DNA from 2 places in the Alteromonas sp. Cnat2-8 genome. Region 1 is predicted to be linked to the other one. Evidence: predicted binding sites of a transcription regulator. Region 1 holds the regulator's gene; the other holds the start of a gene.
The links. The regulator sigma-54, encoded in region 1, starts transcription at its own class of promoters, with help from an activator protein. The targets are predictions, from matches to a motif close to GTTGGCACGNNNNTNGNNT.

Region 1 (10,945 bases):
CGATGGTTTTCATCTACAACAGGTGCTGAAAGCCAATTGTATCGCTCGAACAGGCTTGCCACTTCATCGTCTGGCATATTCACAGGAATCGCTTCAGATTCCTCGTCCATAACGTCAGACACTTTATCGTCGGTATCTGCGGTGAGTAAACGGGTAACCGGAACGATACCAACAAGGTTGTCAGTTCGGTTTACCACGTAAAACGTATCCGTATTCTCAGGTAGCTCGCCTTTTAAGCGGATATAGCGCAGAACCACGTCAATGGTCACATCTGGACGTAATGTGATGGTGTCGGTGTTCATGATGAAACCAGCGGTTTCCTCACCGTAAGACAGCGCTTGCTCTGCGCGCACGCGATCTTGTGCATCCATCGAATCTAGAATATCGGCCAATACTGGCTCGGGAAGGCTGCTTAGCGTCTCTGCTAAGTCATCGGTATCCATCTCTTCAAGTGCGTCAACCACATTAGCGGGAAGCATTTTTGTAATGATACCGTTTCGAACATCGTCAGACAGTTCTTCTAAAATGTCGCCGTGAAAGTCACCATCAATGAGCTCCCATAATTCGTCACGGGTTCTGCTTGGGCTAGATTCAAGAATGTGGGCGACGTCTGAAGGCGGTAATTCAAGCAGAAGCTTACGTACAGATACGAATTGACCGTTGGTCAACGCAGCGTTGAGTGCGCGTAACTGAGTTTGTACGTATTTAGAAACAAGCGCTTCTGCCATAAGGCGTTATTCCTACAAGCTAAAAGATGAACAATGCAGGCCATAGAGCCTAAGTGGGCGTAGAATATCGCAATTATGATGAGTCTGTCATGATAATTGCGTAGGTTTTGCGCAGGATTTTAAGATAACTGCGCTAAGTGTTGATTAATTGGTCAATGGATTGGGTAAGTAAGACTATTCGTCTTCGTTAAATCTGCCCTCAATAAGCTCTTCAATAGCTGCAAGTGCATCAACAGCATCACTGCCGTCCACAATCACATCTACCTGTTCACCTTGATGGCTTTCAAGCATCATTAATCCCAATACACTGCTTGCGTCTGCTTCTTTATCGCCTTTTTTTAAGATAATTTTAGCGTCGAATTGATTAGCCAGTTTAACCAGTTGGGTCGCCGCTCTCGCATGCAACCCTAACTTATTGACGATAGTTAGCGTTTTTTGAATAGTCATTACTGATTCAGCTCTCTATGGCGAATTTGAACATCAGGGTGTATTTCACTGAAGGTTTTCGACAGGGTCTGTGCGATATAAACCGAACGGTGTTGCCCGCCAGTACAGCCAATGGCTACGGTTACGTAACTTCTGTTATTGCGCTCTAAATGAGGCAGCCATGTCGTTATTAAATTCTGAATTTGCCAAATGAACTTGGTCACTACAGGCTGCGACCCCAAAAATACTTCTACTGGTGCGTCTAATCCGGTCAGATGTTTAAGGTCGGGCTCCCAGTGGGGGTTAGGTAAAAAGCGGGCATCAAAAACGTAATCCGCATCTTTAGGAATGCCGTGCTTAAAGCCAAACGACTCAAACACAAGCACAAGGCGTGAGCTTTTCTTACCCAAGATACGCTCTCGAATTAACTCTGCCAGTTGGTGAATGGTAAGCTTATCAGTGTCCAAATATAAATCTGCGCGTTCTGCAATAGGAGCAAGTAGGGCAGACTCCGCTTTAATGGCTTCTGAAAGCGATTTATTAAGCTTGGCGAGAGGGTGAAGACGACGTGTTTCGCTAAAACGCTTAACCAGTACATCATCGCTCGCGTCAATGTAAACAATGGTCATCGACCACGAAGAAGGCAGGTAGTCTAGAATTTCCACCAAATCGTCAGGATTTTTAGGTAAGTTTCTCACATCGATACTTACCGCAACCTGATCGTACTCGTCAACAACTGTATGGGTTAAGGTGGGAAGTAAGTTTACCGGGATATTATCAACACAGTAATAACCTAAATCTTCCAATGCGCGAAGTGCGACAGACTTACCAGACCCCGAACGACCACTGATTATTATCAGCTTCACCTACTTTCTCCCTAATACTCTGGTTTTATCACATACGCGTTGTTGAATTAGGCGCCCACTAAACGGTTAATAGGCGCTTAATGTTTAACTTAATGCAGATAGAATATCGTCGCTTGTCGTTGCGCGACGTATTGCTTTAATCGTTTCTTTGTCGCTTAGTTTACCAGCCACGGTGGCCAGCGTTTGAAGGTGTCCTTCGGTCTGCTCCTCGGGAACGAGTAGCGCAAAAAAGATGTCTACGGGTTTCTCGTCAAGGGCGTCAAAGTCGATTGCTGGCGTGCTGGTTACAACAATGGCAATCACTTTCTCAAGGCCCGGCAGGCGTCCGTGGGGCAGGGCGATACCATTGCCAATGCCTGTACTACCCATACGCTCTCGAGCCATCAAACTGTTGAGTACCGTTGCCTGATCAATGTTCTCGTTTTGCTTGGCAGCGATATCAGCGATGATCTCAAGAATTCGCTTTTTACTATTACACTGAACCGCACACTCGGTGCGGTCCAGACTTACGATGGCTTGTATATCCATGCTTAATTAACTACTAATGTTTTTTCAGTTTTTCCTTATGCTTGATTACCTGCCGGTCGAGTTTATCAACCATGCTGTCAATCGCCGCATACATGTCGGTATTTTCTGAGGATGCGAATACTTCAGCGCCACTTAAATGAACGGTCGCTTCGGCTTTTTGATTTAATTTTTCAACGTTCAGGATGACATGCACATTAGAAATGTGATCAAAGTGACGTTCAAGTTTGCTGAACTTCGTATCGACATAATTACGCAAAGAGTCGGTGATTTCGACATGATGACCAGTAAGGTTGATTTGCATATTTCGTCTTCCTTATATTATTAAGCCCGATTAAATAAGGCTTTTGCGTTGGTTCGACGGCGGGATCGACAACGATTCCCGGTACTTTGCTATTGTTCGCCGGGCAACTTTAATGCCTTGTTCGGCCAACAATGAAGCAATCTTGCTATCACTTAGCGGCTTGCTAGGCTTTTCAGCGGCCACTAATTTCTTGATCAATGCACGAATCGCTGTAGATGAACATTCACCACCAGACTCTGTTGCAACGTGGCTTGAGAAGAAATACTTCAATTCGAAGATTCCACGTGGCGTATGCATGTACTTTTGCGTTGTCACTCGCGAAATAGTGGATTCGTGCATATCTACCATTTCTGCGACATCATTTAGCACCATTGGTTTCATCATTTCCGGGCCGTGCTCAAAAAAGCCCATTTGCTGCTGCACAATGCAGTTTGCAACCTTCATTAAGGTTTCGTTACGAGATTCAAGGCTCTTTATGAACCACTTAGCCTCTTGCATGTGTGAGCGGATGAATTGTGAATCGCTACTATTCTTGGCACGGCGACTCATTGCAGCGTATTGTTGATTTACGCTTAACTTAGGCAGACTGTCGGGGTTCAGCTCAACCACCCAACGGCCATTTTTCTTGGTTACTGAGACATCAGGAATAACGTACTCAGGCTCTTTAGTAACTAAAGCACTACCTGGGCGAGGATTCAAGGTTTGCAGTAAACGCATTGCCTCGCGTAGCTGATCTTCTTTCAATCGGCTTTTACGCATAAGCGTACGATAGTCTTTGCTGCTCAGTAAGTCAGAGTACTCTTCAATCAGTTGTTTTGCTTCAGCAAGCCACGGTGTGTCTTCTGAAAACTGGCGCAATTGCACCATCAAACATTCTTGTGGAGAGCGTGAGCCAGAACCAATAGGGTCGAACATCTGAATGCGCTTTAGCACACATTCTATTTCGTCCATTTCAATCGGCTCTTCCATATCATCATCGTTAACCGCTTCTAAAATATCATCAAGGGTAACGGTTAAATAACCTGACTCGTCAATAGAGTCGATGATTGCTGTAGCGATTGCGCGATCGGTATCCGAGAAATGGGTAAGGCGCATTTGCCAAAGAAGGTGCTCTTGAATATCTTCAGTAGTCTCACCTTGGAAGATTTGCTCGTCGTCATTGGATGGACCCGGAGCAGGCGAAGATGAAGCAGAGTAGTATTCATCCCACGTACTGTCGATTGGCAGCTCATCGGGAAGATCGTTTTTCTCAAGTGCATCGCCGGCTTCTAATGTGTCACTAGATGCAGAAGCAGTGGCCTCAGAGCCGCTGTCATCGTTGTCGATATTGTTCTTTTCTAGTTGCGGCTCGTCGTTACCTTCTTCAACTTCTAATAGCGGATTAGAATCGAGCGCTTCTTGGATCTCTTGTTGAAGATCAAGTGTAGAAAGCTGCAGCAGTTTAATGGCCTGCTGAAGCTGAGGTGTCATGGTAAGTTGTTGGCTAAATTTTAGCTGTAAAGATGGTTTCATCTACGTCTTATTTAAATGCTCTAAATTGAATATACCAGAGCGAAACTGAAAAATGACAATTCGGTTACATTAACTATAGCCTGAATTGTTCGCCTAGGTATACATCCCTTACTTTTTGATTACTTAAAACCTGTTCCGCCGTTCCTTGCGCAATAAGCTCGCCATGACTCACAATGTACGCCTTTTCACAAACATCCAATGTCTCTCGTACGTTATGGTCTGTGATAAGGATTCCAATACCCCTATCGCGAAGATGTTGTATTATCTTCTTTATATCATTAACTGATATTGGATCAACACCAGCAAATGGTTCGTCTAACAAAATAAATTGCGGTTTTGCTGCCAGAGCGCGGGCAATCTCAACGCGACGGCGTTCGCCCCCTGACAAACTCATCCCCGTACTATTACGTATATGGTTAATATTAAATTCATCAAGTAGCGCATCAGCTTCTTCTTCTTGCTGTTGTGAATTTAAATCTTTACGGGTTTGCAAAATGGCCATGATATTTTCATGCACTGTGAGCTTTCTGAAAATAGAGGCTTCCTGCGGTAGGTAGCCTATTCCGCGGCGTGCACGCTCGTGCATGGGCTGATGAGTTAGCTCATTGTCGTCGATTTCAATCTTGCCTTTATCCAGATTCACTAAACCAACAATCATGTAGAATGTGGTGGTCTTACCAGCGCCATTTGGGCCAAGAAGACCAACAATTTGACCCGTTGAGACAGACAGACTTACATCTCGAACAACCTGTCTTGACTTGTAAGCCTTAGCAAGATTTTTAGCGCTCAAAGTTGCCATTGCTATTCATTGCCCTCGTTGTCTTTTTTGTCTTTCTTAGACGAAGTTTTGCGAATGGTCTCAGGTGTGAATACTGTGGTCACTCGACCCTCACCATCTTTACCTGCGCCCCCAGTCGCTAGCAATTGCTCGGTAATCATATCGAACGTGATGTTGTCACCCTGTACTTTACTGGTGTCTTGTTTCAACTCTGCGTTTCCGGCAAGAGAAATCGTTCGGTTCACCACTTCATAGCGTATTTCATTAGCTTTTGCTGAAACTGGCGTGCCGTCTTCCAATTGCTGGGAATAGCTTGCAGGCTTCCCTCTAGCAATAAATATTTCACGACCACCACCGTCAGTGGCAATTACTTCCACTTCGTCAGCTTCAATAACCAAAGAGCCTTGAGTTATGAGTACGTCGTCTTTGTACAACGCGGTTTTATTTTTACCGTCGATAAACTGGGTGTTCGAGCCTATTTTTATGGGCTGCGAAAAATCATCTTCACTGGCGTGTACCGCACCGCTAGCGATGGCAAGCAATAAACTAGTTGCTAGGGGAATAAGTGGTTTGTACATGATCTAAAAGCTCGTATTCTTGTGTGCGTAAATTCGCGTTAAACCCATTACTTAAAATGACATATTGGGTGCCCAGTATTTCAACGGGTTGGTCAGATGTCATTTGCTTGGTTTCTAAATTAATTTGAATGTACTCGGTCGATATACTTCTGACAAAGTCATCGCCAGTTTGGTTCTCAATATTAACTTGGTTTTCCAGCTGGATTAGCTCGTTATTGTATAGTGTACCTTCATCAGCGGTTACCACCCATGGTGATGACGCGTTTTCTGTATAAAGGGTGTATTTAGGTTGCTGAAACAATACAAAGCCAAGCTGGTCGTAATGCTCCATCGACTCTGCAAATACTTTGTGATTTAACTCACCGTCTTGATTGTACAGCGTAGTGGTTAGATTTTTTGCTTTGTAGGCGGGCTTTAGCGCATCGTTTTCACGATTCCCCTGCGTTTCAGGCTGCTCTTCCATCCACGTAGGGATGTACATCAGCATCGCCAGAATAAATAGCGCTGATATACTTAATCCTAAGCGATTAAAGCCAAACAGGCTCATACACTAGCTCCAAAAATCTCATTTGCTACCCCTTTGGCCTGCAAAATGGTATCCGATATTTCTCGGACCGCGCCAAACCCACCGGGAAGGGTCGTAATCCAGTTTGCTTGTTTTGCTACGTAAGGATGGGCATCGGCAACCGCAATTTTAACTGAAACGTGCTTGTACATACCCGTATCTGGCATGTCATCACCTACCGCAGCCACTTCGTCAGTGTTTAACTCAAGGCGTTTCATCAGGTCGCTAAGCGCGTCTGCTTTATTCTCTTCGCCTTGAATTATATGTGCAACATTCAGTGCCTTCATTCTATTTTCAACAATGGCAGAGCGACGTCCAGTAATTACCGCGACATTCACTCCATTGCTCACTAGCGCTTTTACACCATATCCATCACGGGTATGGAATGCTTTAAGTTCTTCACCGTCGTTACCTAAGTAAATTCGGCCATCTGAGAACACACCATCAACGTCGCATACCAGCAACTTTATCTTGGCTAGTTTTGCGAAAAGCGAGTCATTTATTTCCGTGTACAAGGTGGTTGTCATTTAAAGCACTCCTGCTTTTAGTAGCATATGCATGTTAAAAGCCCCAACAGGTTTGCGCATATCGTCAGTAACCATTAACGCACTAATTTTATGGGTTTCCATCAAATTCAGGGCTTCTACAGCCAGCTGACCTGCGGTGGTAGTCTTGCCGCCTTTAGTCATTACTTCTTCTACCGTGGCACTGTGTACGTCTACGCGGGCATCGAGAATTCGTCGTAGGTCGCCATCCGTAAAGACGCCTGTCAGCGTACCGTCTGCCGCTATCACGCCTGTCATACCCAACCCCTTTTTAGATATTTCCAGCAGTGCGTCAGCAACAGAAGCACTGGCATGGACAAGGGGGATATCACTGCCGCTTTGCATGATATCGCTAACTTTAAGCAGAAGTTTTCTGCCTAAACTGCCGCCTGGGTGCGAAAGCGCAAAGTCATCTGAGGTGAAACCTTTTTGGTCGAGCAGTGCTACCGCAAGCGCATCACCCATAACCAGTGTGGCGGTTGTGCTTGACGTAGGAGCAAGACCTAGCGAACACGCTTCTTTTTCAACGCTGATATCAAGTACGACATCTGCGTGTTGCCCTAATGAACTGGAAGCACTGTTGGTCATGGCGACCACCTGTATGCCTAAGCGCTTAACTACGGGCAATAAGTTAACTAGCTCGTTAGTCTCGCCAGAATTAGAGATGGCGAGTAAGACATCGCCTTTGCTTAGCATGCCCAAGTCGCCATGGTTGGCTTCACCAGGGTGCATGAAAAATGCAGGAGTACCTGTACTGGCAAGCGTAGCGGCAATTTTATTTCCGATATGCCCAGACTTTCCCATACCACTCACGACAACTTTACCCTTGCAGGCAAAGAGAATATTACAGGCAGCGATAAATTCATTGTTTAAGCGCTCTGCCAGATTAGCAATAGCCTGTGTTTCAATTTCAATAACGCGCTTCGCTGAGTCGATATAGTTCATCTGAGTTTGTGTATTCATGATTATCCGAATAGCCAGAATTGATAGCCGATAAAGCAAGCCAGAAGTATGAATCCATTTGTTCTTGATATTGTACGTTTACCGATTAAATCGAAGCTGAACAAGAACAATAATAATGTTAAACCAAGCATTACGTACATATCTCGGTTGTAAACGTCAGGGTCCAGGATACCAGGCGCGATTAACCCGGGCATGCCAAGTACGGCAAGCAGGTTGAAGATATTTGAGCCGATGATATTACCCAGTGCTAAATCGTCTTCACCTTTCAGTACACCCGCAACACTTGCTGCTAGTTCAGGTAGACTTGTACCAAACGCAATAATCGTTAGTCCGATAACCAAATCCGAAATGCCCATGTATCTGGCAATTTCTACTGCTGAGTTCACCAAAAAGTGAGCACTTAATGGCAGTATTACAAGGCCTACACCAATCCAAATGAGCGCTGACGTATTCGAAACGCCTTTGGGGATTTCATCTGCGGTTTCCGCAACCAGAGGGTCTTCTTTATCTACCTGTAGCGACAACCACGCCATCATTGCCAGTACGAAAATGAACAGGCCTAGTAGGATAATGCCTTCATAAGACTTAAGTTCACCGTCAAACATAAAGCCAATAGCAATCAATGAGATGATAAGGAGTGCTGGAAGCTCGCGCTTTAATGTTGTTGATGAAACAAGCAATGGTTTCACTAGCGCGGTTATACCTAAAACTAGCGCGATGTTCGTGATGTTAGAACCTAGCGCGTTACCCACGGCGGTGTTCATATTGCCATTTGCGGAGGCTATGGCGGAAACCACAATTTCAGGTGCCGAAGATCCCATAGCGACAATCGTTAGTCCGATCATCATTGGAGAAATGCCGATGTTTTTTGCTAATGCTGAGGCGCCATATACAAACCGGTCAGCGCTCCAACTCAGTACAATCAGCCCAACAAGAAAAATGACAATGTTTAAAAGCACAACAACCTGTAATAGAAAGTATTTCGCTAGATTGTCGCAAAAAGAGTGCCATTTGCCTATGCTCGCAGCGTTTTATTTTCGCCAAATACTGTCAATTGACGTAAATTTCCGCTGAATACGCAAATTAGGTCGCACTTACACACACAAGACTTCATATTCAGTTTCAGTTAAGAAACAACAAAATAGGATGGTATTAGGATTGATTTGGGAGGCTTGTAGGATACTAGATGGGCACTTGGGCGTGAGATACCGAATACCAGTCCGCATAGATAATTGCCCACTCAGAAGGCGCTGGCAAGTTTCCTAGCGAAGCGTGGGAATGCAGGAATGGCTGTTCCCTTTCAAATTCCCAGAATGAAGCTAGGAAGCTTGCCAGACCTTCCCGAAGGGCGAGTTTAAAATGTCCGTACTCTTTGTTGTGTCACCTTGATGTAGAACCACTATACCTGCGGTAACACGCCGCGATTACGAACATTTTAACTCTCGCTGCGTGGGTAATAATCTATACGGACTGGTATATATTCGTCTTAATCGAACATAACTTGTAACTTTTTGACTTTGGCGAGGGGCTTGAAAAAGCGTACAATGCCCTTAAATTACACCGCCCAGACAAGGTGTTCTATACCGTGTCTGGCGATAGAAATTCAAAAAAGTACACTGGAGAGTAAACTTTTTTGATTTTATGCGCTCATAAAGTAAACTGTGCAGTAAACCTTAAGAGTGGATCAAGTGAAGGCACAGAAATTGAATACTCACTTACTCTTATAATTTTAAAATTTTCTAAGTGGATTGAACGCGTTATTTTATAAGCTCTCAATCCAACGTCAGGGGTCGACATTTAAGTAACTATGGATCATTTAGTTGAAGTAGATAACCTTACCTTTAAGCGCGCTGATCGCATCATTTATGATGGGATATCGCTAAAGGTACCCAAAGGCAAAATTACTGCGGTAATGGGGCCAAGTGGTATAGGTAAAACCACGCTGCTGCGCCTTATTGGCGGGCAGTTAACGCCAGATGAAGGTGACGTTAGATTCGACGGCGATTCGATTGTTTCTATGTCGAGAAAAACGCTATATGAGACACGTCGTAGAATGAGCATGCTTTTTCAAAGTGGTGCGCTTTTTACCGATATGAGTGTGTTCGATAACGTGGCGTTTCCACTTCGCGAACATACAAAACTTTCTGAAGACGTTATTGCGACAATCGTCGCTTTAAAGCTACAGGCAGTAGGATTGCGCGGTGCAGCTCAATTAATGCCTAGTGAATTGTCTGGTGGTATGGCGCGCAGGGCTGCTTTGGCAAGGGCAATTGCACTAGATCCAGATTTAATCATGTACGACGAACCCTTTGCCGGACAAGATCCTATATCAATGGGTGTGCTGGTTAAGCTTATTCGTGAATTAAACGACGCACTTAATCTAACCAGTATTGTGGTGACTCACGATGTCACTGAAGTACTGACCATTGCCGATTATATTTATATCTTAGCTGACAAGCGGGTTATCGGGGAAGGAACGGCGCAGCAAATCAAAGAAAGTGACTCTGAATTAGTCCAACAGTTCTTGAAAGGAAAAGCAGATGGTCCGGTACCATTTCATTATCCTGCACCTGATTTGAAAGCAAGCTTCTTGGGGGCAGATAAATGAAGTTCTTCCAATCAATAGGCGCTAAAACGATAGGGAAAGTTACCGCAATTGGTAGAGCCGCGCTGATGTTGTTTGGTGCACTTGTCGCTGTCCCTCGAGTAAAAAATATTCCACTGATTATCAAACAACTTTATGTGGTTGGTGTTCAGTCGCTGCTCATCATCATGGTGTCGGGGCTGTTTATTGGCATGGTGATGGCACTTCAAGGCTACACTATTTTAGTGGATTATGGTGCAGAGGGGAGCTTAGGTCCCATGGTTGCACTGTCTCTTTTACGAGAACTCGGGCCGGTGGTTACGGCTCTATTGTTTGCTGGACGTGCTGGGTCTGCGTTGACTGCTGAGATTGGCCTTATGAAAGCCACTGAGCAGTTAAGTAGCTTGGAAATGATGGCGGTAGATCCTTTAAGGCGCATAGTAGCTCCGCGTTTTTGGGCGGGAATGTTAGCGATGCCTATGCTTGCCATTATTTTCAGTGCCATTGGTATTTTAGGCGGCCACTTAGTGGGTGTTGATTGGTTAGGCGTTGATGCAGGCAGCTACTGGTC
Region 2 (10,945 bases), 320 kb from region 1:
TAATAACTGCTTTTGCAAGAGTAACGGCGAGTTTTACCAATTGATCTCGGGTTTCATCGTTGGCTTGCGAGAGTGGGTCGTGAAATTTTTCAGCAAGCATTTGCCACACTTCGGCTTGTGCCGTCATTTGCTGGCGGCCTTCTTCAAGCCCTTGTTCAAGTCCTTCGGTGTGACCTTGCTCTTTACCTTCCGCTAAACCTGCTTCAAGGCCTTGCGCTTTTCCTTCTTCAAAACCTTTTTCTTTACCTTCCTGATAACCTTCATCATAAGCAGCCTGACGTATAGCTTCTATTTCTTCAGCGGTAGGCGGCTTAATCTCTTCCTCAACTTCAGGCGGTTCATACTTCCAGTCCGAACGTTTGTTTAACGCGTTGGTCGGCTCGTTTTCTCGGGGTGCAGTGGGGTCATCAACGAAAGGTAGGTCCCATTTTTTAGCTTCATTTACTTCGTTTTCGCTGAAACTTTTTTTGGCAGTCATATATTTACCTAGGCTAAATGAGTGACGGGACTAGCGTTCCTACAGGAACTCTTCGCCACCGCCACCACCAAGCATGATTTCACCAGAGTCAGAAAGTCGACGGGCAACAGAAAGGATCTCTTTCTGCGCTGTTTCCACTTCACTAATACGCACAGGACCGAGCGCTTCCAAATCATCATTAAGCATTTCAGCAGCACGCTTAGACATGTTGCGCATAATTTTGTCTTTGAGCTCTTCGTCAGCACCTTTAATGGCTTTAAGCAGCGCGTCTTGCTGTACTTCGCGCAGTATGGCCTGAATACCCTTGTCGTCTACATCGACTAAATTGTCGAATACAAACATCAGGTCTTGAATTTGCTGGCTCATCTCTTCGTCTTGCTCGCGAATAGCATCCATCAACTGACCTTCTATCGCGGTATCTAGGTAGTTCATAATGTTCGCTGCAGACTTCAAGCCGCCCATTTTGGCTGCTTGTGTACCCGCTTGACCTGCAAACTGTTTCTCCATGATTTCGTTCAGCTCTTGTAGTGCAGCCGGCTGAACTTCCTCTAGATTTGCTATACGCATTAGCAAGTCGAGTCGCACTTTTTCAGGGAACTGCGCCAATATTTCAGCACTTTGTTCAGGCTCTAAATAAGACAATACGATAGTTTGAATCTGCGGGTGCTCATTGCGAATAATGCTGGCTACTTGCTTAGAATCCATCCACTTCAATGAGTCTAGGCCTTTTGCACCGCTTCCCATCAGGATTTGATCAATTAGGTTTGCCGCCTTATCTTCACCTAACGCGGCTGTTAGCGCACGTTTAACAAAGTCTTGGCTTTGGAAGCCAATGGTACTGTAATTCTGAATTTCTTCGATAAAGTGCTTATGAACCGCCGTAATTTTGGTTTGCGTCATATCGTCCACTTTTGCCATTTCAGTACCGAGCTTTTGTACTTGCTTGGGCTCTAAGTGTTTCAATATCTGGGCGGCGTCTTCTTCAGAAAGACTCAGCAGCAAGATGGCCGCTTTTTCTACGCCTTCTAATTTACTGACGTCGTATGACGGCTCGTCAACATTGGCAAGTTCTTCAGCCATAATCTTATCTCACTACTCGTCTTGCATTAACCAGCCCTTCACGACTTGGGCTGATAACTCAGGTTCATTGGCCACAAGGGCACGTACAGCTTTAAGTACATCTTCATCTTTGTGCAGGTCAGGCAGCATGAGTGAACCATCTGGCGCAAAACCTACCTGTCCTTCGTCAAAGTCAGACGTTAACATGCTAATGGTGTCGTCGCCTAAATCTAAGCCCTCGTCTGCATCAAATTCATCGGCGTCGTTCGACTCATCAGGATTAATAAGACGACGTAGCATAGGACGAATCACGAAGATGATAAGCACTATTATAACCAAGCCACCAACAACTAGCTTAAGAATTGGTAGAAATCCGGGCTGCTCCCAAATAGGCGCGTCTTCAATTTCCCCTGCGTCCATCCGAGTAAAGGGCACGCTTACAACTTCTAACGAATCACCACGGGTAACGTCAAAGCCAATGCCGCCCTGTAAAAGCCTACGTATGTTGAGAATCTCTTCTTGTTTACGCGGTGTTGGCGTCATCGCACCGTCTTCACCCGCAACTTGGGTATAGTCCACCGCCACAGATACACTTAATCTGCGAATAACCCCTGTCTGTTTCTTGGTATGACTGATAGTGGTATCAAGTTCGTAGTTGCGTGTTGATTCTTTCGCTGTGCGCCCCGGCATAGTTTGTTGACTGCCGCCCACAGCATTTTCTGGAATATTAGAATCTAACGGAGGCTGATTAGACAGTGCACCAGGAATACCGCCAACACCTCCACCTACGCTGTTTTCTTCCATTATCATTTCACTGCGAACCGCAGGTAAATCAGGGTTGTAGCTACGCTGTGTTTGTTCCATAGCTGTAAAGTCCATGGTAACGTCAGCTTGTGCTGTGTAGTTACCTATGCCCAATACTGGAATCAGTATCGCGTCAATTTTTTCTAAGTACTCTTGCTCACGCTGGCGCTCAATCTCGTATTCTTTTCTGGCACGAGCACTCATAGAATCTTGAGAGCCTGAGTTCAGCAGACGACCATTGCTGTCTGTTACTGTTACCTTAGACGGCTCCATGTTTTGAACTGCAGACGCAACGATATCGACAACAGCATCAACCTCTTCACCTGCAATAACGGCACCGCGCTTAGCCGTTAGCACAACGGTTGCCGACGCTTTCTTCTCTCTTCGCGCAAATACGTTCTCTTTAGGCATAGCTAACAAGACACGGGCTTTTTGAATGCTTGCGATATCTTCGATGGTAGCCGCGATTTGTTGCTCGCGGGCGTGTTTTAAACGTTCCATCTCAACACGCTGGCTCACACCAAACCCCATATCCTGCATAATGATATCGGTACCGGCATCAGAGGCCTTTGTTAGCCCTTGGCGGGTCATGCCTAAACGGATGTTTTGGAATTCGTCACTTCTCACGTAAACAATATTGCCTTCAAGCTTATAGTCGATTTGGTTTGCATCCATATAATCGAGAGTTTCAATAAGCTCTTGGGTTTCCATTTTCGCAAGTGGACGGTAATCAGGTTCTTGCGACCAGATAAGAATAAAAATAGCGATGGCGACGCAGATTACCAAAACAACCACAAGGGCCATTTGGCGCATCATATCTGCGCTACCTAAAGTGTCCATAAAACCAGATTTGTTTTCTGGCTCATTGTCCACTGCTTGATTTTGATCAGGAACCGTAAGGTTTGTACCTGTAGCTTCAGCCATAACCTACTCCACCTACACCGGCATATTCATTATTGTTTTATAGGCTTCAAGTACTTTGTTACGTACTTGAACAGTGGCTTCAAAAGCAATGCCCGCCTTTTCTTTCGTCAGCATAACTTGAGCTAGACTTAAGTTAGGGTCGCCCATTTCAAAACGCTGCTGCGCGTCTTTAGATTCGAGCTGCATGCCGTTTACACCATCTACCGCATTCTTTAGCATGGTCGAGAAATCACTTGCCGAGCTATTAACTTCACTAAGCGGCTGCTGTTGAGGCTCATTAACTTGAAGACGAGTTTGCCCAATCATGTTCTGCATTTCTTGATACAAACTATTGGCTTTAACGTCCATAACCACTCCTAGTGCTTTTTCGAGACCGCCTGAACATCGGCGTATAACTTATGTATAGAGGGGATTTAGCAAAGGGCTTGCCAACTTTAAAAAACAATATATATCAATAAGATAAATCAAAAATAAGAGGGTTAGCCAAATTTATGGCGTTTGATTTAGTGTGAGCAACAAAAAACCGCCGCCTTCTTTACTACAAAGGCGACGGATAAGGACGAGGAAACCGAAAGTGTAGAAAGCGACCTTATGCGGGCACTTCAATACCGTCTTCGCGCATGCGCGCTAATTTGTAACGAAGGGTTCTTGGACTAATGCCGAGCTTTTCTGCCACATCTTTACGCTTGCCGTTACACGACACCAATGTATCGAGGATAATTTGATGTTCTTGGTAGCGCAGCTCAGACCCTAGCCTATTTTCTTCAACATGCTCTTGCAGTGTTTCAACAGGTGCAGTCATGTCTTCGTCAATCATTAAATCGCTGGCGTCGATTTCATTGTGTTCACATAAAATAAGCGCCCTTTGAACCACGTTTTCTAGTTCGCGAACGTTCCCTGGCCAGCTGTATTGTGATAGCTTATTGCGTGCTGCTGCGCTTAACCTGATAGTACCCAGCCCTTGAGAACTAGCGTGACGCTGAACCAGGTGTTCGGCAAGAGGGACAATATCACCCGGACGTTCCGAAAGCGGGCGCCACTCAATAGGGAATACATTTAAGCGGTAGTACAAATCTTCTCTGAACTCTCCCGCATCCACTGCTTTTCTCAAATCTCTGTTACTTGTAGCAATAACACGGACGTTGAGCTTAACCGTTTTACGTCCGCCAAGACGCTCTACTTCGCGCTCTTGTAACACGCGTAGCAGTTTAGCTTGAAGCGCCAAATCCATCTCGGTTATTTCATCAAGTAACAGCGTACCGTCTTGGGCTTGTTCAAATTTACCCGGGCAAGCTTGGATTGCGCCGGTGAACGCACCTTTTTCGTAACCAAACAAGGTCGCTTCTAGCATATTCTCTGGTATGGCTGCACAGTTGATGGCGACAAATGGCGCTTCACTGCGCGGCGACTGATCGTGAATATAGCGAGACAGCACTTCTTTACCCGAACCGCTTGGTCCCATTACCATCACAGTGGCGTCGGACTTCGCGACTTTGCGAGAAAGCTCAAGTAACTTCAAGCTAGAAGGGTCAGCAACAATAGGCGTGCGTGACTCTATTTTTTGTGCAGGCGCGTAGCGTCCCACTAAATTAAGCAGTACTTCAGGGGCAAACGGTTTTGATAGATAATCTGTTGCGCCATCGCGCATTGCCTGCACGGCATCATCAATAGTGGCATAGGCTGTCATCAATAGCACTGGCATATTGGGGTACTTGGTCTTGATACTTTTAAGTAGCGTTAAACCGCTCATTTCGCCCATTTGAATATCGCTTACCACTAAGTCGACGGAGCGCGAAGACAGCACCATTAACGCTTCTTCAGCACAGTCAGCGGCAACAACCTCATAGTTACCTAACAGAAGGGTGTCTAGGAGTGCTTCGCGTAATCCTGCGTCATCTTCAACAATTAAAATGGTAGTTTTAGACATTATTCTCTCCTATGACCTACGCAACATGAGTCAATGTTTGTGAAGATTGAGCATTCACAACACACGGCAAAGACACACTAAAGCACGCCCCACCTTCTGGCATATTTGATACGCTAAGCAAACCGTTGTGGGCGTTTACGACGGATTTAACCACCGCAAGGCCAAGGCCCGTGCCATGAGTTTTAGTTGTGAAAAACGGTTCAAAAATTTTGTTTTTGAGTTTATCCGGTACGCCAGGACCTTTATCTATAATAGCCACATGCAAACGTTTATCAGACACTGCAGTTTCTACGTGTACGCACTCCCCTTTCGGAGTAACTTGGCTCGCGTTGTGAACAAGGTTTAATAACGCGCCTTGAAGCGCTGTAAGATTACCGGTAATAGATACGTTTTTATCGAAGCCACTAAAAGTTAGCGTTTGCTGTGCTTGAGCCGTCATGGTTTGGGCACTGCCTTCAATTGAAGTAAACAACTCTCCCAAGCTAATTTGGCTGACCACTTGTTCTTCCCCTGACTTAGCGAACAGCAGCATGTCGTTAACCTGACTCTCTAGCTCTTTAAGCCTGTCAGTTAGCTTGTTTGCAAATTGAGTTTGTGCTTCTTGTCCCAAGCCTTTGCGCGTTAAATTAGACGCATAGAGCATGGCCGCAGAAAGAGGCGTACGAATTTGGTGAGCCAAAGATGCTACCATTTTTCCCAAAGAAGACAGGCGCTGCATATGACTCACGCGTGCTTGCAGCTGCCGCGTTTCGGTTAAGTCGGTAATAACTATTAATTGCCCAGGCTCATTTTCTAATGGCGTGATAGAAAGCTTCACTCGGCGACCGTCAACAAGTGAGACTTCATGACCGTCATCAGCGCGAGGCTTGAATGAGCGCGTGATAATACTTCGCCACACTTCCTCTTCCAGCGGTTCACCTAACAGTGCTTTCGCTTGTTCATTGGCTTGGCGTACGATCCCTTTGCCGTCTATAACGATAACGCCCGCAGGCATTACCTGAAGTAAGTGTTCAAGTCGACTCGCCTGCAACCGTAAAGACGAAATATCGTCACTGCTTGACGGGTCGTATTCATCACGAGATATCGCATTATCAATACTATCTAACGCATAGCTTGATGCTGAGTACTCAGTTGATTGTGGTGTGCTGTCAAAAGCCATATTGCCCTCGTCAAATTGCAGACGCTGTTAAACTATGACTTAGATAAAGCAGAAGATGTGCCAATTCATCATTGGCTTATTTTTCAGTTAGATAGGATAAAATTATAGAGGAAAGCGCAACGTCAATTACCTGACATTACGCTTCTTCAGTACGTTGAATATCGTACTTCCGCATTTTCTCGACGAGCGTTGTTCTGCGCATACCAAGTTTGTCGGCAGCTCGAGCCACCACCCAATCTTGATTGTCTAACGCCTGTCGAATGAGGTTTACTTCCAACTCAGAAAGATACTCTTTGAGATTAACCCCTTCTTCAGGTAAAGATGAAGAAACCATTCCGTTCAGACCCTCATGGCTTTGCTCGTTAAGGTCTTCTTCTGGCTCTTGCGCGGCCGCTTCAGCAAAGAGTGCATTGAATGCTTCACGCTCAAGAATTTCTTCTGGATAATCAGGCTCGTAAGCCTGTACATCACCGTATTGATATTTCTCAGGTAAATCGGCGATATCAACGATTTGACCAGGATAAAGAATTGTTAAGCGTTCAACCAAGTTAGACAGCTCACGAACGTTGCCTGCCCATTCGTGCTCCATTAACGAGGCGATCGCTTGCTCGGTAAAGCGCACTCCTTCCACCCCATCACCTTGGATACGGCTATTTAGCTCTTGGAGCAGTAAGGGGATATCGTCTTTTCTTTGTCTAAGTGCAGGGCTATCAATCGGGAATACGTTGAGTCGGTAATACAAGTCCTCACGGAACTTGTCTTCATTGATCATGGTTTCCAAATTGCGGTGCGTCGCGGCGATGATGCGTACGTTACACTGAAGGGGTTTGTTGCCACCTACGCGCTCGAAGGTACGCTCTTGTAACACGCGCAATAATTTAACCTGCATCTGAAGCGGCATATCGCCGATTTCATCCAGAAACAACGTACCGCCTTCCGCTAACTCAAAACGGCCTTTACGCGCGCTGATTGCGCCAGTAAACGCCCCTTTTTCGTGACCAAATAGCTCGCTTTCTAACAGCTCGCCAGGAATGGCACCGCAGTTTACCGGAATAAATGGCCCGTCTTTGCGTTCAGATAAGAAGTGAACATTACGTGCAACGACCTCTTTACCCGTTCCAGACTCTCCTAGAATCAAGACAGTGGCATCAGTCGGAGCAACCTGTTCAACTAATCGACGAACTATTTGTATTTGTTCGCTTTTACCAATAAGGCTTCTAAACAGTCGCGTCTTTGTTCCCGATGTACGAGACAAGCTCGGTTTGCGCCTTGAGTATTCTTGGCAACGATGGATAGCTTGGGTCAAAACGGGATAGGTTAATGGCGTTGCAATAACGCTAACGAGATTACAACCTGCTGATGCTTGGCTATTATTTTCAACCAATGCTACAAATGGTATGTGAGGAAACTTCTCAACCAGTCCACTGACTATGGCTGGCGATATGTGCTCTATAAGAACAGCATCAGCTCCACTATCTTGCAAATACCGTTCGCAATCACTAAAGCCTCGCGATTGACACGATTCTCCCATGAAGGTAACGATAGTTTCCAAGTTTTGAATAAGTTCCTGGTTGTCACTAACCAGCAAAATGTTCTTCATCAATTCCCCGAGAACGCTTTGTTATTATTTACAGTTTAGCGCATTTATAAATTGTAACGACAAAAGATCGGAGCGCAACCGCTGTTTTCGGAAATGTATCAATAAAAAAAGCAGGTTACCCTGCTTCTTTCGATTAATTTTAGCAAAATTAACGTATGTTGGTTTAACTCAACAGTGATAAAACCTGACTTTGCTGCTGATTCGCTTGCGCTTGAACGGTTAGCGCCGCCTGACCAAGCACATCGTTTGACGCCTGCTGTGACACAGCTTGAGCAAAATCAAGATCTTGAATGCGGCTACGCGCTTCAGCGGTGTTCACGTTAGCTTGAGTAAGAGAACGCGCCGCACTCTCGAAACGGTTTTGGGTAGCACCTAAATCGCCTCGCGCGTTACCGAGCGTTTCAATTGCAGCATCAGTTGCACCTAGCGCATCTTCAATGCTAGTGCCAGATGTAATATCGATAGCCAGTACATCATTTAATTGAGCAGCAACATCTTGTGTATTGACGCTTATTGATTGACCCGCACTTGAACCTGATTGGAATTCAAGTGAGCCATTTTCAGATAATAACGGCTTGCCAGCAAAATTCGTCTGCTCAATGGTTTGGGAGATATTCTCTTGTAGCTGTGTTATTTCAGATTGGATAGCACGGCGATCGCCACTGCTCAAAACACCATTACCAGATTGTAAGGTAAGTTCGCGAATGCGGTTTACATCGTCATTGATGCTGCCTAAACCACCCTCTGCAACCTGCGCCACCGAAATTCCGTCGTAAACGTTATTAATAGCCTGGCGGTTGCCTTCTACTTCTGAAGTTAACCGATCGATGATTTGCTGGGCCGCTGAGCCGTCAGTTGCATCGTTAATTTTCTTACCACTGGCAAGCTTCTCAAACAGGTTATTTTGCTTTTCTTGGATTTGACCAATAAGCGAGTTACCTGAATCGGAACCTATTTTAATCATGAGGCTACCCTATTAAACTTTCACTTAATATAGTGTAGTAAATAGACAGAAGAATAACGAGTGACTGTTTTTTTAAAGAGTATGAAAATGAATACCCAACGGCTCAACGGTATCGTTACTGTTGAGTATTTCACTTTTTATTTAAGGAAGACTCGTTAAAAACTAATGGTTTATGGCATTGTTGCCGACACATGATATATTTAAACGATAATCATAAAAATCGTGGGCGATCTATGTTTGACGGCAAGTCTATATTGATAACAGGTGGTACAGGTTCGTTCGGTCATAAATACACCGAAAATTTGTTATCACGCTATAACCCCAAGCGCTTAATTATCTATTCGCGTGACGAGCTAAAACAGTTCGAAATGCAGCAGAAATTTAATGCTCCCTGCATGCGCTACTTTATCGGTGATGTGCGAGATAAAGACCGCCTTACGCGCGCAATGCAAGGGGTAGACTACGTTATCCATGCTGCCGCCATGAAACAAGTTCCGGCTGCTGAATATAATCCCACGGAGTGCATCCGCACTAATATCGATGGCGCTGAAAACGTTATAAACGCAGCTATTGATAATTCGGTAAGCAAAGTTATCGCGCTGTCGACCGACAAAGCAGCTAACCCCGTTAATTTGTACGGTGCGACTAAGCTCGCTTCCGATAAGCTGTTTGTTGCAGCAAATAATATGGTTGGCGCGGGCAGACCTCGATTTTCTGTAGTGAGATACGGGAATGTAGTGGGCTCTAGAGGCTCGGTTGTTCCGTTTTTCAATAAGCTCATTGAAGAAGGCACTGACCATATTCCGGTTACGCATAAAGATATGACGCGATTTTGGATAACACTTCAGCAGGGCGTCGACTTTGTTTTGAAGAATTTCGAACGCATGATGGGTGGCGAAATATTTGTGCCCAAAATACCGTCAATTAGAATTACCGATTTAGCCGAAGCCATGGCACCAGGTGTACCAATTAAGATAGTGGGTATTCGACCTGGCGAGAAACTTCACGAAATGATGTGCCCTGGCGACATGGCCTTTCACACTTTCGAATATGACGATCACTTTGTCATTGCACCATCCATCAAGTTCTTCCACAGGAGTAATAACTTTACTTCAAACGGACTGGAGGAAGTAGGTAAGCCAGTTTCAGATGGTTTCGAATATGTATCTGATACAAATCCACATTTTCTCACGGTAGAGGAAATAGTTTCCTGTAATAAGGATGCGGATAAGTGATCCCATACGGACGTCAGTCGATTGATGAAGATGACATTAACACCGTCGTTAATTCACTAAAATCCAACTGGCTAACGCAAGGCCCAGCCGTACCAGCCTTTGAAGAAGCTCTGACTCTGCAAAGCGGTGCTAAGCATGCTGTAGCGGTTAACAGCGCTACGTCAGCACTGCACCTCGCTTGCCTTGCTCTTGGAGTAGAGAAAAACGATACGGTATGGACCAGCCCCAACTCCTTCGTTGCCTCTGCGAATTGTGCACTTTACTGCGGTGCCGAGGTAGACTTTGTTGATGTAGAGCCCACAACAGGCAATATGGATGTAAGTGCATTAGCCGCAAAGTTAGCGCAGGCTAAAGAGCATGGGACCCTTCCCAAAGCTGTCATTCCCGTGCATTTCGCAGGTCAATCATGCGACATGAAAGCTATTGCGGCGCTCGCTGAAAAATATCACTTTCGTATTATCGAAGATGCTTCTCACGCTATTGGCGCGAAATACCGCGATCAGCCAGTTGGAAGCTGTCAGTATTCAGACATTACGGTTTTCAGTTTTCACCCCGTTAAGATAATCACTACGATGGAAGGGGGCGCGGCGTTAACTAATAAAAACGAGTTAGCACGAAAAATTCAGCTGATGCGAAGCCACGGCGTTACGGCAGTTCAAGACGAAATGACAGAAGTTTCTCATGGACCTTGGTACTACCAACAGGTGCTATTGGGCTTTAACTACCGCATGAACGATGTAGAGGCTGCACTAGGCACAAGTCAGCTAACAAAACTGGCTCAATTCGTTGAGCAAA

Region 2: a site for sigma-54 is predicted at 3,680-3,698, ahead of fliE (flagellar hook-basal body complex protein FliE). Genes of this name have one in related genera too.

The regions. Positions count from the first base shown of each region.
Region 1 is NZ_JAKREX010000001.1:515,299-526,243, reverse strand. It holds gene mgtE (magnesium transporter) at 1-728, opposite strand, end outside; gene MHN00_RS02225 (HPr family phosphocarrier protein) at 903-1,175, opposite strand; gene rapZ (RNase adapter RapZ) at 1,175-2,020, opposite strand; gene ptsN (PTS IIA-like nitrogen regulatory protein PtsN) at 2,105-2,548, opposite strand; gene hpf (ribosome hibernation promoting factor) at 2,562-2,849, opposite strand; gene MHN00_RS02205 (RNA polymerase factor sigma-54) at 2,880-4,361, opposite strand; gene lptB (LPS export ABC transporter ATP-binding protein) at 4,435-5,160, opposite strand; gene lptA (lipopolysaccharide transport periplasmic protein LptA) at 5,163-5,717, opposite strand; gene lptC (LPS export ABC transporter periplasmic protein LptC) at 5,686-6,264, opposite strand; gene kdsC (3-deoxy-manno-octulosonate-8-phosphatase KdsC) at 6,261-6,809, opposite strand; gene MHN00_RS02180 (KpsF/GutQ family sugar-phosphate isomerase) at 6,810-7,790, opposite strand; gene MHN00_RS02175 (calcium/sodium antiporter) at 7,793-8,749, opposite strand; gene mlaF (phospholipid ABC transporter ATP-binding protein MlaF) at 9,598-10,398, shown strand; gene mlaE (lipid asymmetry maintenance ABC transporter permease subunit MlaE) at 10,395-10,945, shown strand, end outside.
Region 2 is NZ_JAKREX010000001.1:198,894-209,838, forward strand. It holds gene fliH (flagellar assembly protein FliH) at 1-478, opposite strand, end outside; gene fliG (flagellar motor switch protein FliG) at 518-1,558, opposite strand; gene fliF (flagellar basal-body MS-ring/collar protein FliF) at 1,571-3,265, opposite strand; gene fliE (flagellar hook-basal body complex protein FliE) at 3,278-3,613, opposite strand; gene MHN00_RS00905 (sigma-54 dependent transcriptional regulator) at 3,855-5,192, opposite strand; gene MHN00_RS00910 (ATP-binding protein) at 5,209-6,351, opposite strand; gene MHN00_RS00915 (sigma-54 dependent transcriptional regulator) at 6,488-7,951, opposite strand; gene MHN00_RS00920 (flagellin) at 8,115-8,915, opposite strand; gene pseB (UDP-N-acetylglucosamine 4,6-dehydratase (inverting)) at 9,149-10,150, shown strand; gene pseC (UDP-4-amino-4,6-dideoxy-N-acetyl-beta-L-altrosamine transaminase) at 10,147-10,945, shown strand, end outside.